DNA from 3 places in the Planomicrobium sp. MB-3u-38 genome. Region 1 is predicted to be linked to each of the others. Evidence: riboswitches for the same ligand, from Rfam matches in the RefSeq annotation. Region 1 holds a riboswitch; each other region holds the start of a gene.

Region 1 (4,647 bases):
TGCTGACGGTTCCCTTCAGTTCCAGCGCATCCAATCGGACTTCGCCCTGAATAAAGCCAGAAAAAATATTGCCGATATATTGAATCGGCTAAATGAAGCTGCGCCAAACGCGGATGTATATGTCATGGGATATTATTTTGCCTACCCGCATGCCCGTGAGTCGCAGAAAAAAGGCATAGCTGAACAATTGGAGATCTTAAACAGGATACTCGAAAATGAAGCTGAAAAAGCGGATGCGATTTTTGTGTCAGTGGACGATGCATTCGGTGAAAATGCGACATCGAAAGTGCCGAATCCAGGGGATGTCCATCCGAATTTAGAAGGCTATCAGGCCATGGCCAATGAATTTTTGGCAGAATACCGAAGTGGCTGGACGATCGAAAACAGAGAGCTGCCTCAACCGAACCCTGTAAGTTTTGAAGAAATCCTGCAAGGGCAGGAAGAACAAGCGGATGAAAATCCTCAACCGGCTGCAGAAGATGAAGCCGAACTGACGGCGGATGATCAGTCTGCACAATTGTTTCCAAGTCTTCACTCAGATTATTTGGCTATAAGAACAATCCTTCCAATAGTATAGAACTAAAAAATCCCGCTACCTGAAATTAGGAAGCGGGATTTTTGCTTATCTTTTTGTCTGTTTTGTTTTATACTGGCTGGTGTTTGTTTGAGCGTTGCCTTTGGCTTTCTTTTTATTCATGAATTTACGGATAACCGGATATGCTATAGGACCATATTTGATCGCTGTTCTTAATAATCTACCTACTGCCATATTTATCGCTCCATTCGTTTTAAAGATACTATTTAAATGCCCTTTTTCGGACTGCCTTAAACATGGCACTTAACTTAAGGCATGAGTCACCAGAATGTCTTTATACTCATGGACACTTGAAATTTCCACATATTCAGCATTGCCGTGCCAGTCATCGCCACTCGGGCCAAACTCGATCGCCCCTTCGCCTCCATTGACAGCGGCGTAATAGCGGGTATCTGCAGCACCATGCTGGCCGAACAGCACAGGGTCATTTCCGGTATTGCTCCGGATGCTTTCCTGCAAGGTCTGTATATATGGATTATCGGCTGTCGTTGTCAGCGCCGGTGTCGTGGAAGAACTTGATTTATAATCAAAATCGATTCCCAGTGTTTCACCGAGTTCAACCATCTGACGCGTAATCTCTTTGGGATCCTGTCCCGGCATGAAACGGATATCATAGGACATTTCACAAAGTTCCGGAACCATATTATAGCGCTTGCCGGCATTGATGATGGCCAAGTTGACGGAAGGCTGCTCGTAATATTCAGTAGATTCTTTACGGAAAGGAAGTTCAGCCATCGCCATATGATATTTCATCGCCTGCTCGATGGCATTAATGCCTTCCCAAGGGCGGCTGCCGTGAGCCGGCTTGCCTTTGAACACCATGTCCATATGCAGGATGCCTTTTGACTGCAGTCCGACTTTCAACCCTGTAGGTTCACCGCAAATGATAAAGTCACCGCTGTGGCCTTGTGACACGAGCCATTCAGAAGTGTTATGGCCGCCGATTTCTTCATCGGTGACGATATGGAGATGGACTTCACGCTTTAATTTTTCAGGGTCAAGTTCGATGAACGCCTGCATCATGGCGGCTACGCCAGCTTTCATATCCGCTGAACCGCGGCCATACAAGCGGCCGAGTTCTTCCATCGGCGTAAATTGTTCATCATGCCCAGGAACCACATCGACATGTCCATTCCAGACCAATTTTTCTGATCCCTGGCCTTTTTGGGCAGTCAGCATCAAAAAACCTTTGTTGTCGTGGACTTCAACCGCTTCACCATATTCTTCGAGCCAGCGGGCGCAAAAAAGAAGAGCGTCATTGGCGCCTTCTTTGGTATCACTTTTAATTTTTATCAGCTCTTTCAATAATTCGATCATACGCGTGCAGCAGCAATTTCAGCTGCCTCCACCATCCTTTCTGAAACATTTACTTTCTCAATACCCTAATGGCTCCAGTTGAAACGAACTTGCATACCATCTTTATGTCCGTTACAATACAGATGTTAAGAAAATAACTGTATACACCACAAGGGGAGCTTTTGCTGAGAGTGAACGGAACCGTTCTTACCCTTTGAACCTGTAAGTTAATACTTGCGCAGGGATGTGGATGGAAACCTGCCCTTATGCGGCGTCAGGGTCTATCCTGGCGCCGCTTTTCGTATGGTTTTTATTGGCGGCCCTTCTGGTGATGTGCAAACATTAGGGAGGATATCATGAGAAATAAAAAATTATTATTGATGCTCGAAATCGCGATTTTCGGAGCCCTTGGCTTTGTATTGGATTTTATCGCGTTCAGTATGCCGCAGGGGGGATCGGTCAGTCTGGTGATGATCCCGATTATCCTGATGGCGTTCCGCCGCGGGATGGGTGCCGGTATTCTGACCGGCCTTACAGTTGGCTTGCTGCAGCTTGTTACGGGGCGTGTCTATATTGTGCCTTTATCATTCGGATTCGCTTTTACACAAGTGACACTCGATTACTTGGTCGCTTTCGCGAGCGTTGGGGTGGCAGGAATAATGAGATCCGCTTATCTTAAAAATTTGCGGAATGGTTCTCGTGGCAAAGCGGTTTCCTCGATTGTAGCAGGAGCTTTGATCGGCGCATTTCTGCGCTATATCATCCATGTAATCGTGGGGATCTGGTTCTTCAGTGAATTTGCGACGGGTAATGTTTATATTTACTCGTTTGTGTACAACGCGACTTATATGGTGCCGGCATTTCTGCTGACAGCGGTTGTCTGTTCCATTCTGTTCATAGCAGCTCCGAGATTGATTGATGTGAAAGAATGAAAAGTTGAAGGCTATCTTATGATAGTCTTCTTTTCTTTGTTCAGACTCCGGCGGCCCCTGTCGCTTTTCTTTTATGTTATAATTCTTGAATAGAAAAGCTTGAAAGAAGGGTATTTGATGATTGCAACTAACGAAAAAGATATTGAAATGTTAAAAAAAGCAGGGCAAATGGTAGCGAAGATCCGTGAGGAAATGAGAGCGGCAACCAAGCCTGGCGTAACTACCAAAGAAATTGATGAGTTGGGCGGACGATTGTTCGAAGAACTTGGCGGCGTTTCCGGTCCGAAATCCGAATATGATTTTCCGGGCTATACGTGCATCAGTGTAAATGAAGAAGTGGCACACGGTATTCCAGGGAAACGTGTCATCAAGGAAGGGGATATCGTCAACATTGATGTTTCCGGTTCTTATGAGGGGTATTTTTCGGATACAGGGATTTCTTTTGTCGTAGGGGATAATCATCCTGAAAAAGAGAAGATTTGTGAAGCGGCTGAAAAAGCTTTCGAACGGGCGATGACTAAAGTCAAAGCAGGTTCAAAATTAAACCAGATCGGTAAAGCGGTTGAGCGGGAAGCGAAAGAGCAAGGTTTGTTTGTCATCAAAAACCTGACAGGCCATGGCATTGGGAAATCACTCCATGAAGCTCCTCAGCATATCCTGAATTATTATGATGCCTGGGAAACGACAATCCTTAAAGAAGGAATGGTTCTCGCTGTCGAGCCTTTCATCTCGCAAAAAGCTGAGCATATCATTGAATCCGGGGATGGCTGGACTTTCATTACCCCGGACCAGTCGCTTGTCGCGCAGATTGAACATACAGTGCTGGTGACAAAAGGTGAACCGATTTTATTGACTAAACTAGAAGAATAAAAAAAAGCCTGCATAGCGCAGGCTTTTTTTGCAGCTTGTTGAGAAAGATAAAGATTTTAAATTCGATATTCCGCAAAACAGTTTCGCTTTCCAAAAACCGTGCTCCTGCATCGCTGCGCTAGCTTCGTCGCAAAGCGCTGGCCGAAATACTTTGGCCGCACTTGGCTGCTTGTGCTGAGCTAACTCGTGCTCGTTCCACTTCGCCCGAGTGGATCTCAGCACTTCACTTGGTCGCCTGGGAGTCTTCGCTGTTTTGCTCCATATCTCAATTCGCATTCTATAATAGAAATGTCTTTTACTTTTGATATCTAAAGGAGACGATCCGTCAGTTCAGACTAAACTTAAATGAAGCGTCAGGCAGCTCCTTGCGGAACGCGTCCGCCTAAAGCGAAATGATTTGAGAAGTGTCGATTTCTCGACAGCCATCAAAAAAGCCTGCATAGTGCAGGCTTTTTTGATGGAAACATTTTATCATAGGGCAACATCACTTTTTCTTGATAAGAAGGATTCCTGTAATGATCACCCCGCTCAGGAATAAGGAAGCTGTTGTAACGAGCATTTCATCCAGTCCGTGTTTGACTGCAATACCGATGAATGCCCAGACAAACACTAAAGTGAAAGGAATATCGGAGTGATGGAAACGGACATGCAGTGCAAGAGCTGTAGCAACAGTCAGCATGATGACTGCCCATAACTCGTTGCTGAGGCCCCAACCGCCCCAATTATAATAAGTGAGTACATAACTGATATTTGTAATGGTCGCAACACTGATCCAACCCATATTTACTGAAATCGGCAGCCGTTCGGTAAATTTTCTCTCATTATTACCATATTGGAGATATAACAGAATAAGTGAACCGAGGTAGAGGAGCATCGCTGCTATAGACCAGGCGAAGTATTCATAATGCCATAGGAATAGCCAGGTGATATTGGCCGCAGCGCTTAAGATGAAAT
Region 2 (4,647 bases), on a different contig from region 1:
AGGCGGTAAAATAAACAGGTGAAAAAGCGGCTGGGTCCAGTCGCTTTTTTTATTTGATAAATGCTCCTATACCAGAGGGGACACTGGTTGCAACTGTTAGTTGCGTGGTTTAGCAACCGGAAGTAGCTTTACTCCAAATACAAATATGTTCTAAATTGAAACTGTAGAGAAAGGCGGGGAATCGTATGATTTTTAGTGAACGATTAAAAACGGAAAGAGAAAAAATGGGATGGTCCCAGACAGAACTTGCCGAAAAGATTCACGTGAGCCGGCAATCGGTTTCAAAATGGGAGACCGGAAAAAGTCTGCCGAGCATCGAAGTGCTTATCGATCTTAGCGATTTATTTGGGATAACAATAGACGAAATGCTAAGGAGTGACAGGGAATTGAAAGAAAAAGTGATTCAAGACAGTAAACAATTGGCTCATCCCAGGTGGAAAGTGTTCTTTGACAGTGTATTTATGATCGGCGTGTTTCTACTTGTGGCAAAGCTGATTATTTTGGGTATAAATTACTTTGCAGGAACAGAATTTTTGATGTTGGAAGGTTTTGCGAGATTGGCTGCCAATTTCGGGCCGTTAGTTCTGATGGTTATCGGTGGAATCGGCAGTGATTCATTGAAGGACAAATATCAGTAAAATGAGGCGAACCAAGGGGAAAAGAGGATGAAAATGACGGAAAATGGTTTTATTTTCGAATCAGAACGGCTCGGTTTTCGAAGATGGAAGGCTGACGATAGGGGAGTGTTTGCCCGCATGAATGCGGACCCGCAGGTGATGGAGTATTTTCCAGACATGCTGACGCCAGCCGAGTCGGATCGGCTGATCGAGCGCTTCGAGAGGCATACCGAGGAAAAAGGCTTTGGAATCTGGGCAGTCGAACGCAAGGAAGACGGCGTGTTCATCGGCTTTATCGGATTGTTGGAAGTAGGCTTTGACGCCGGTTTCCAAGGTGCCGTTGAAATCGGCTGGCGGCTGGACAATAAATTCTGGAAACAGGGCTATGCCACTGAAGGTGCGAGAGCCTGTCTGGATTATGCATTCGGAGTTTTGGGCTTGGACGAAATTCTTTCATTTACAGCGACACTCAACCAACCATCCGAAACCGTTATGAAGCGGATCGGCATGAAAAAAGCGGGTGAATTCGACCATCCGAAACTGGAAGAAGGCAGTCCGCTGAAAAGACATGTGTTGTATAAGATCACGGCGGCCGAGCACGCGTCGCAGTGAGCGAAATGCATTGACTTATTGCCGCTTAGGGCTTATTGTTAGAGACGCGATGAGCTCATTTGCGTAAGACGGACAAGCATTCCCTGGAGGAACACGTTGTGGAGCGTGGCTTGGACGCCGCAAATATCGATGCACCCTGCCTTTTGGCGGGGTGTTTTTTGTTTTTGGGGTGGAAACAATGTGGAAGAACCTTTAATTCCGAAAAACGTCTTCTTTTAATATGATGTAGAGGAGGTAAGGAAATGGGTTTTTGGTATTTTTTGATTTTGTTCATAGGATTGTTTTTAATATTTATAGGAATATTTAAGAAAAAGCATTACTCGTCTGTAAGAAAACTTACTTTAGTAGTAACAGGATTAATCTGCATATTATTCGCGCTTTTCATGTTTTCACCAGGAAGTGCAGAAGTGATTGCCGATTTACTTAATTTAACCTAGCGAGTTATTTAATTTTACAAAACTAGTAACAAGAGTTTGCATATGAGACCTTATCGGAAATTCCCATATTTGCTTTGGCGAATCGGTAATAGGTGTGAATGAGATTTTTGCAACATTCAAAAATATATTTGTGATTTTTCAGACTATGTGATAATCTTTGGGGGAACAACTGAATACATGCACCACTGGGGGAGCCGGATATCGGCTGAGACGAGCAACGCTCGGACCCTTTGAACCTGATCTGGATCATACCAGCGGAGGGAAGTGGGCGAGCGTATGCCGGATTTCTCTATCTTTTTGCATATTATTGCCGCTTTCCTTTACTGGGAAGCGGTATTTTATTTTGCCTGAAAGGGGCTGGAGAAGATGGAATTTACACAGGAAGTGCGGCAGGACTGCGAGAGTTTATGGCAGGCGAGTTTCGATCATCCGTTTGTGAAAGGGATTGCGGACGGCAGTTTGCCGGTGGAGATATTCCGCTATTATGTTATGCAGGACGCTTATTACCTGACGAATTTTGCAAAGATGCAAGCGGTCGGTGCGCTCAAAGCGCCGGACCTTGCGACGACGAAAAGCTTTGCGCATCATTCGGAGCAGACATGTGCGGCGGAAATGGCGCTTCATGAATCATTCATGGGCATGCTCGGGGTAACAGAGGAAGATTGGGAAAAATTTGAACCGTCGCCGAGTGCCTATGCTTATGTGTCGCATATGTACCGCGCGATGGAAGGTGATCTGGCGGATGTGGTCGCGACTATCCTACCTTGTTACTGGCTTTATTATGAAATTGGGGAGCGCTTGAAAGACGCCGAACCGGGGCATCCGATTTACGACCGGTGGATTGAGACGTATGGTTCGGAATGGTTTGGCGAATTGGTGCAGGAGCAAATCGGGCGGATGGATCGATTGGCGGAAGGGCTGTCTGCGGAACGTCGCCAGGAATTGAAGGACCGTTTCCGCCGCAGCAGCTATTACGAATGGAATTTCTGGCAGCAGGCCTGGACGTTGGAGACATGGGAATTGCCGGCTCAAGTAAAGGCGGGTGTTTGAGATGATCAGTAAAATCCGCAGTGAAAATCCAATCATCCATTGCATCACCAATCACGTCGTGTCGAATTTTCAAGCGAACGGGCTGCTGGCAATCGGTGCTTCGCCCATCATGGGCGAAGCACAAGAAGAAGTGGAAGAACTGGTCGCCATTTCGCGCGCCTTGTCATTGAATATCGGAACGTTGAATAAAGAAACGCTTCATAGCATGCTGCTCGCCGGTAAACGGGCGAATAAGGAAAAAATTCCGGTGATCCTGGATCCAGTGGGAGCAGGCGCGACCGCTTTTCGGAAAGATGCCATACAGAAGATTTTAACGGATATCGATGTCAGTGTGCTGCGCTGCAACGCGGGTGAACTGGCGGCAATCGGCGGAGTGAGATGGGCCTCTAAAGGCGTCGATGCCGGTGAAGGCAATGTCGACTTGGAGGAACTGGCAACTCGAGTAGCAATAGAATACAGCTTGGTGGTGGCAGTGACAGGCGAGACCGATATCGTGGCCGACGGTTCGCGGGTGGAAAAGATTACGGGCGGCGACCGGATGATGAGTTCAGTGACCGGCATGGGCTGTCTGCTCAGCGCTGTGACAGCCGCTTTCATGGCAGTAAGTCCGGACAATCCAACAGCTGCGGCAATCGAAGCTCTCAAATTTTACGGGACGGCCGGTGAAAAGGCAGCGGCAGTTTCAGAAGGACCCGGCAGTTTCCGCGACACATTCCTGGATGTTTTATTCGGCATGGAGATCGAGGAAACCGGCTTCGACTTTGAAAAAGGGGAAGGGGTGGATGTACTGTGGCAGCGATCAAGCAGGTATTGACGATTGCGGGTTCGGATTCCGGCGGCGGAGCGGGCATACAGGCGGATATCAAAACTTTCCAGGAGCTCGGCGTTTTCGGTACATCGGCCATTACAGCGGTAACGGCGCAGAATACATGCGGCGTCCACGGGGTCTATCCCATGCCTGCAGGTGCGGTGAAAGCGCAGATCGATGCCATCGGAGCGGATTTTGCCATTGCCGCCGTGAAAACGGGAATGCTTTTCGACGCCGAAATCATCGCTGAAACGGCGGCGGGAATCAGAAAGCATGGCTGGCGCAATCTTGTTGTGGATCCGGTGATGATCGCAAAAGGCGGCGCAACGTTGCTGCAGGACGAAGCACTCGAGGCAATGCGGACCTTGTTATTGCCATTGGCGGAGGTCATCACCCCGAATATCCCGGAAGCGGAAATGCTGAGCGGCATGAAAATCCATGAAGCAGCAGACCGGAAAAGAGTGGCTGAACAGATTCTCGCTTTTGGCGCGAAGGCCGTCGTCATCAAAGGGGGACATGCCGATAATCCATTGATCGCGGAAGATTATTGTCTCGATCGGAACGGTGAATCATTTGTCCTGCGTTCGGCGCGCATCCATACCCAGCAGACGCACGGCACCGGCTGTACCTTTTCGGCTGCTTTGACAGCCGAATTGGCTAAAGGGGAAGCATTGCCGGAAGCTTTGGTGACGGCAAAACGGTTCATCCAGGCAGCGCTTTCGCATCAATTGCATATCGGTGCTGGACATGGTCCGACAAACCACGCCGCTTACCGCTATTTTGCAGCGGAAGGGGATGTGCAATTTGTTCAATAAACCTTCTGTCTATTTCATCATGGGCACGCAGAATGCTTCAGGCAAAAACCCGCTGTCGGTATTGGAAGAAGCTTTAAAAGGCGGCATCAGCCATTTCCAGCTTCGCGAAAAAGGAGCGGGAGCTTTACAGGGGCAGGATTTGCTGAAGTTTGCGGAAAAGTGCCGCAATTTATGCGCAGATTACGAAGTTCCTTTTTTAATCAATGATGATGTCGAATTGGCTATCGCTGTCGATGCTGACGGCATCCATATCGGACAGGAAGACATGGATTGCGGGCAGGCACGGACACTGATTGGCAAGGAAAAGG
Region 3 (4,647 bases), on a different contig from region 1:
TCTTCATCACTTTCTTCGACCGCTGCCACCTTCTTTTCAGCCGCTTGCTCCTTTTCCGCCACCGCTTCTTCATCAGCTGTCGAACAGCCAGCAAGAATTGCCAGCAGCAATAGAGCTATCATAAACCATTTCGCTTTGGTGAGTTCCATAAAAATCAATCCTCCTAATCTGATTCTACCGTTCTGTTACGTTCAGAGAAATCTATGGTTTCATTATTATGGAAATTCAGTACTTTGGAACTGTAAGATACAGGAATAAAGACAGAAACTGCACTCAGTAATTAACTTGTTTAAATCGGGTATGATAAATACATGAGCATCCAATTAAAGGAGGATTCCATATTGCATTTAGAACCGATTCCAGATCACATACAACCCGGGTTGAAGATATTGTTCGTCGGTTTCAACCCCAGTATCCGTTCGTCAGAAACCGGTTATCATTACGCGAATCCGAATAACCGTTTCTGGAAAATCCTCTTTCTCGCAGGCATTACGCCACGAAAATTCCGGCCCGATGAAAACAGCAAACTGCTGGAGCTCGGGCTTGGCCTGACGAATATTGTGCCTCGTCCTACAAAGGAAGCCGCCGAGATCACAAAAGAGGAATACCGCATCGGCGCGGAAAAACTGAAAAAAAAGATCCAGCGCCTTCAACCGGCCGCTGTCTGTTTCGTCGGCAAAGGCGTCTATCAGCAATACAGCAAAAGACGCCTCGTGCCTTGGGGCGAACAGAATGATCCGGTCATTCCCGGAATCGCTGAATTCGTTGCGCCTTCGTCCAGTGGACTTGTACGGATCAAACAGGATGAAATTGTCGCGATTTATAAGGGCCTGCAGAAATATCTGTAGCTTCACTTAAAAGATCACGATAATTAAACATCAAATTAAGATAATTATTTATTGATATTCAATAAATAATAGTGTATTATCTCATTAATAACAACTACAAGATGAGGTGTTCTTAATGAAACGGACTTCAACTACCGTATTAAAAGCCGCCGTTTTTCTCGTCGGTCTTCCGGTGCTTGCTGTGTGCATTTACGGATTATCCCGATTTGATCCGAATTCGCCATACTGGGCTCTTCCGGAACTCGAAAATTTACAGTACCCGTTGTTGATCGGCATGTATATCGGCATGATCCCATTTTTCATCGCGCTGTACCAATCACTGAAACTGCTTAATTACATCGACCGGAACGAAGCTTTCTCCATTCTTTCGGTAAAGGCAATCCGCAATATCAAACGTTGTGCTGTTGCCATCATCATTGTCTATCTGATTGAAATGCCGTTCCTTTATATGCTGACCATGGCAGATGATGCGCCAGCCATCATCATGGGATTGTTCGTCATTTTCGCGTCGCTTGTGGTCGCGGTGTTTGCTGCCGTTCTCCAGAAGTTATTGCAGGATGCCATCCGAATCAAATCCGAGAACGACTTGACGGTTTGACAGTAATTATAGGAAGAAATTATGGAAGATTACCAATCTCTGGTGGTCTTTTTTTAGACGTCAATGATTCTGCCATTTGGGTTTGCGTTATATACCTCTTTATTTGCAATAAAGCAATTTCATCGAATTCAATAATATTTTAACTATGAAAAAAGCCACCGCAAGAGCGATGGCATGGCACAAAATAGTTTTAAAAAGTTTCCACTTCCAATGTCTTGCCCTGCGACTCATAGCCTTTCATGTACTTGATGCGGCGCTGTGCCGAAGTTGCGTTGACCTGTTCATCCGCGTGATAGGAAGAGCGCACCATCGGCCCTGCTTCGCAATGGCTGAAGCCTTTCGACAACGCAATTTCCTTCAGTTCAGCGAATTCATCCGGGTGGTAATAGCGCTCCACATTCAGATGCTTCTTGGTTGGCTGCAGGTACTGGCCGATCGCCATGATGTCTACGTTGTGCGCGCGCAGATCATCCATTGTTTCGATAATCTCTTCCTTCGTTTCTCCAAGCCCGACCATGATGCTCGACTTGGTCGGCGTGTTCGGCGCAATTTCCTTGACCCGCTCCAGCAACTGAAGTGAACGGTCATACATCGCCCGCGCACGCACCCGCTTCGTCAGGCGTCTGACGGTTTCGATATTATGGTTGAAAATATCAGGCGCACTGTCCATCAGCGTGTGGAGGCTTTCGTAATCGCCTTTCATGTCGGATGGCAGAATCTCCACAGTCGTTGCCGGCATTCTTCTCCGGATCGCCCGCACTGTCTCGGCAAACACTGCTGCGCCCCCGTCATTCAAATCGTCCCGTGCCACTGCAGTGACCACGACATGTTTCAAGCCCATGATTTCAACTGATTCCGCGACGCGTTCCGGCTCGCCCAGATCAAGCTCGTTCGGCAAACCTGTTTTGACCGCGCAGAAGCGGCAGCCTCTCGTGCAGGTGTCCCCAAGAATCATGAAGGTGGCGGTTTTGCGCTCACTCCAGCATTCATGGATATTCGGACACCGTGCTTCCTCGCACACCGTGTTCAGCTTTTTCTCCCGCATCAATTTCTTGAGTCCCGTGAACGATTCGTTCGTATTGATTTTCACCTTCAGCCAATCCGGTTTCCGTATGTATTCTTCTTGTTTCGACATTTAAACTCCTCCTATTTTTCAGTTGAGTAACTCCAATCAAGATTTTTATACTTCGTTTCCGCCAGCTGATTGATTTCCACCAATTTTGCATCTGACAGCGCAAGCGGTTCCAATTTAATGCCCAGCCCTTTTTCAAAGCCTTTTTTAAAAGCGGCCTTCACTTCATCGAAGACAAAGGATTTGCCGGTCGCCGCGTTGATGGATATGGCTTTTTCCTTGAACGCTTCCCTTGCCCGATGTTTTATTTCGCGTGAAGGATAACTGAATAAATCGAATAGCTTCACGCTGTCAATTTCAATGGGAATGGAGCCATGCTGCAGGATGATTCCTTTCTTTCTCATCTGAGCGCTGCCGGCGGCTTTCTTGCCATCGACCAAAAGTTCATACCAGGACGACTTATCAAAGCAGACAGCTGAATCCGTTTTCTCCATCGATGACTCCGGTATTGCAAACTCTGAGCTGATGCCAAGTTCCCGGTAGCCTTCCAATAAACCTTTCGAAATAACCGAATAAGCTTCCTTCACAGAACGCGGCATCGCCGGATGAGATTCAGGCACCACTACACTGTATGTCAATTCCTGGTCGTGCAGCACAGCGCGTCCGCCTGTCTGCCTTCGGACGATTTCCGCTCCGTAAGCTGACGCCTGCCCGAAGTCGATTTTTTTATCGGCATCCTGAAAACGGCCTATTGAAATGCCAGCAGGTGACCAGCCGTAAAACCGGATGGTTGGTCCGATTTCCCCTTTTTCCAGCCATTCCAGCATCAATTCATCCAGAGCCATATTGAAAGCTGGGCTATTGTGGCCGGAATCGATGAATCCCCAAATTTCCTCCATCGCTTCTCCCCCTTTTTTGCACAAAAAAATACACGGCTTCCATAGAAATGGACAGCAGTGCAAAGTGGTTGCATCCGAACAAGCATGCATTTACCACTTCCCTCCGCCGGCATAATCCAGATCAGGTTCAAAGGGTCCAAGCAATGCTTGTCTCAGCCCGAAAAGCGGCTCCCCCAGTGCATAATTTATTTGTTACCCAAATCCTATCATAAGGTAACAGAAAAACAAACCTCTTTTTTATTTTCATCTGACAGGAAGGTTTTAGAACGTTGCTGTCGAATAAAAAGATTAGAATAATCAAAGAGGAGTAGATTCCATGCCGAACACGGCTTTGTTGATAATTGATGCTCAAAACGAAATGTTCGACCCTGCCAATCCTGTCCATGAAAGCGAGCGGCTGCTCGGAAATCTGCAGATGCTGATCCAAAAAGCGCGTTCAGCGAACGTTCCGGTTATCTACATCCAGCATAACGACGCCGGACTTGTGGAAGGCACCGATTTCTGGCAGATTCATGAGTCGCTGCAACCGCAGCCAGATGATGTAGTCGTCCAGAAAAAAACGCCGGATTCGTTTCATGAAACGACGCTTTTGGAACAATTGAAAAGACAGGGGATTCAGAATCTCGTCATCGCTGGCAACCAGACGGAATACTGTGTAGATGCTACTACGCAAAGCGCCGTCAGGCATGGCTTCCATGTGACGCTGGCAAAAGACGCCCACGGCACCTGGGACTCGGAAACGATGAGCGCAGAACAGATCATCGAACATCATAATGAGATGTTGAGCAACTCAGCTGAACTGCGCGAGACCCGTGACATCCAATTTACGGACTGAATTCATTGAAGGAGGAAAGCGCCTTTTTTACTGGTGCTTTCCTTTATGATTTCAAGAATGCGACGTCATCGGAAATGTAAAGTAGCGTGGCAAGCCGCTTGGCGCTCGCCGAATAAATAGACGGTCACTTGCCGTATTTATTTCTTTGGAATAGATATCATCATTTTGAAATTCCGGAGTAAAATATAAATGAATGTTTTCCGTCTCTTTTGAAACAATATATGGGAGAATGTTTTTGGCATCTACAGCACTTTTCGAAATTATGTCATAGACATGCAGATTTCCATCAGCTTCTTCGAAGATAACAATCAGATCTAGTTCACTCACATAATAAAGAGCTTCCGCATATTGCAGCAAGTAGTGAAAACAAAGCAGGTGTGCATTGTTTCTGACAC

Evidence for each region. A riboswitch is a leader RNA that binds a small molecule or an ion and turns the genes downstream of it on or off. The one in region 1 is predicted to bind thiamine pyrophosphate.
Region 2: another riboswitch for thiamine pyrophosphate. It lies ahead of tenA (thiaminase II); the one in region 1 lies ahead of thiT (energy-coupled thiamine transporter ThiT).
Region 3: another riboswitch for thiamine pyrophosphate. It lies ahead of CXF70_RS05180 (lipoate--protein ligase family protein); the one in region 1 lies ahead of thiT (energy-coupled thiamine transporter ThiT).

The regions. Positions count from the first base shown of each region.
Region 1 covers NZ_PJBO01000072.1:3,379-8,025, reverse strand. The annotation lists gene CXF70_RS15145 (SGNH/GDSL hydrolase family protein) at 1-577, shown strand, start outside; gene CXF70_RS18395 (hypothetical protein) at 623-769, opposite strand; gene CXF70_RS15140 (M20 family metallopeptidase) at 839-1,912, opposite strand; TPP riboswitch at 2,054-2,153, shown strand; gene thiT (energy-coupled thiamine transporter ThiT) at 2,248-2,823, shown strand; gene map (type I methionyl aminopeptidase) at 2,941-3,693, shown strand; gene CXF70_RS15125 (tryptophan-rich sensory protein) at 4,178-4,647, opposite strand, start outside.
Region 2 covers NZ_PJBO01000001.1:66,636-71,282, forward strand. The annotation lists gene CXF70_RS00410 (helix-turn-helix domain-containing protein) at 186-638, shown strand; gene CXF70_RS00415 (GNAT family N-acetyltransferase) at 666-1,229, shown strand; gene CXF70_RS00420 (hypothetical protein) at 1,472-1,666, shown strand; TPP riboswitch at 1,844-1,946, shown strand; gene tenA (thiaminase II) at 2,033-2,716, shown strand; gene thiM (hydroxyethylthiazole kinase) at 2,718-3,530, shown strand; gene thiD (bifunctional hydroxymethylpyrimidine kinase/phosphomethylpyrimidine kinase) at 3,506-4,339, shown strand; gene thiE (thiamine phosphate synthase) at 4,320-4,647, shown strand, end outside.
Region 3 covers NZ_PJBO01000010.1:27,451-32,097, forward strand. The annotation lists gene CXF70_RS05160 (vWA domain-containing protein) at 1-149, opposite strand, end outside; gene mug (G/U mismatch-specific DNA glycosylase) at 312-848, shown strand; gene CXF70_RS05170 (DUF2975 domain-containing protein) at 964-1,446, shown strand; gene lipA (lipoyl synthase) at 1,637-2,581, opposite strand; gene CXF70_RS05180 (lipoate--protein ligase family protein) at 2,593-3,417, opposite strand; TPP riboswitch at 3,499-3,602, opposite strand; gene CXF70_RS05185 (cysteine hydrolase family protein) at 3,734-4,252, shown strand; gene CXF70_RS05190 (GNAT family N-acetyltransferase) at 4,304-4,647, opposite strand, start outside.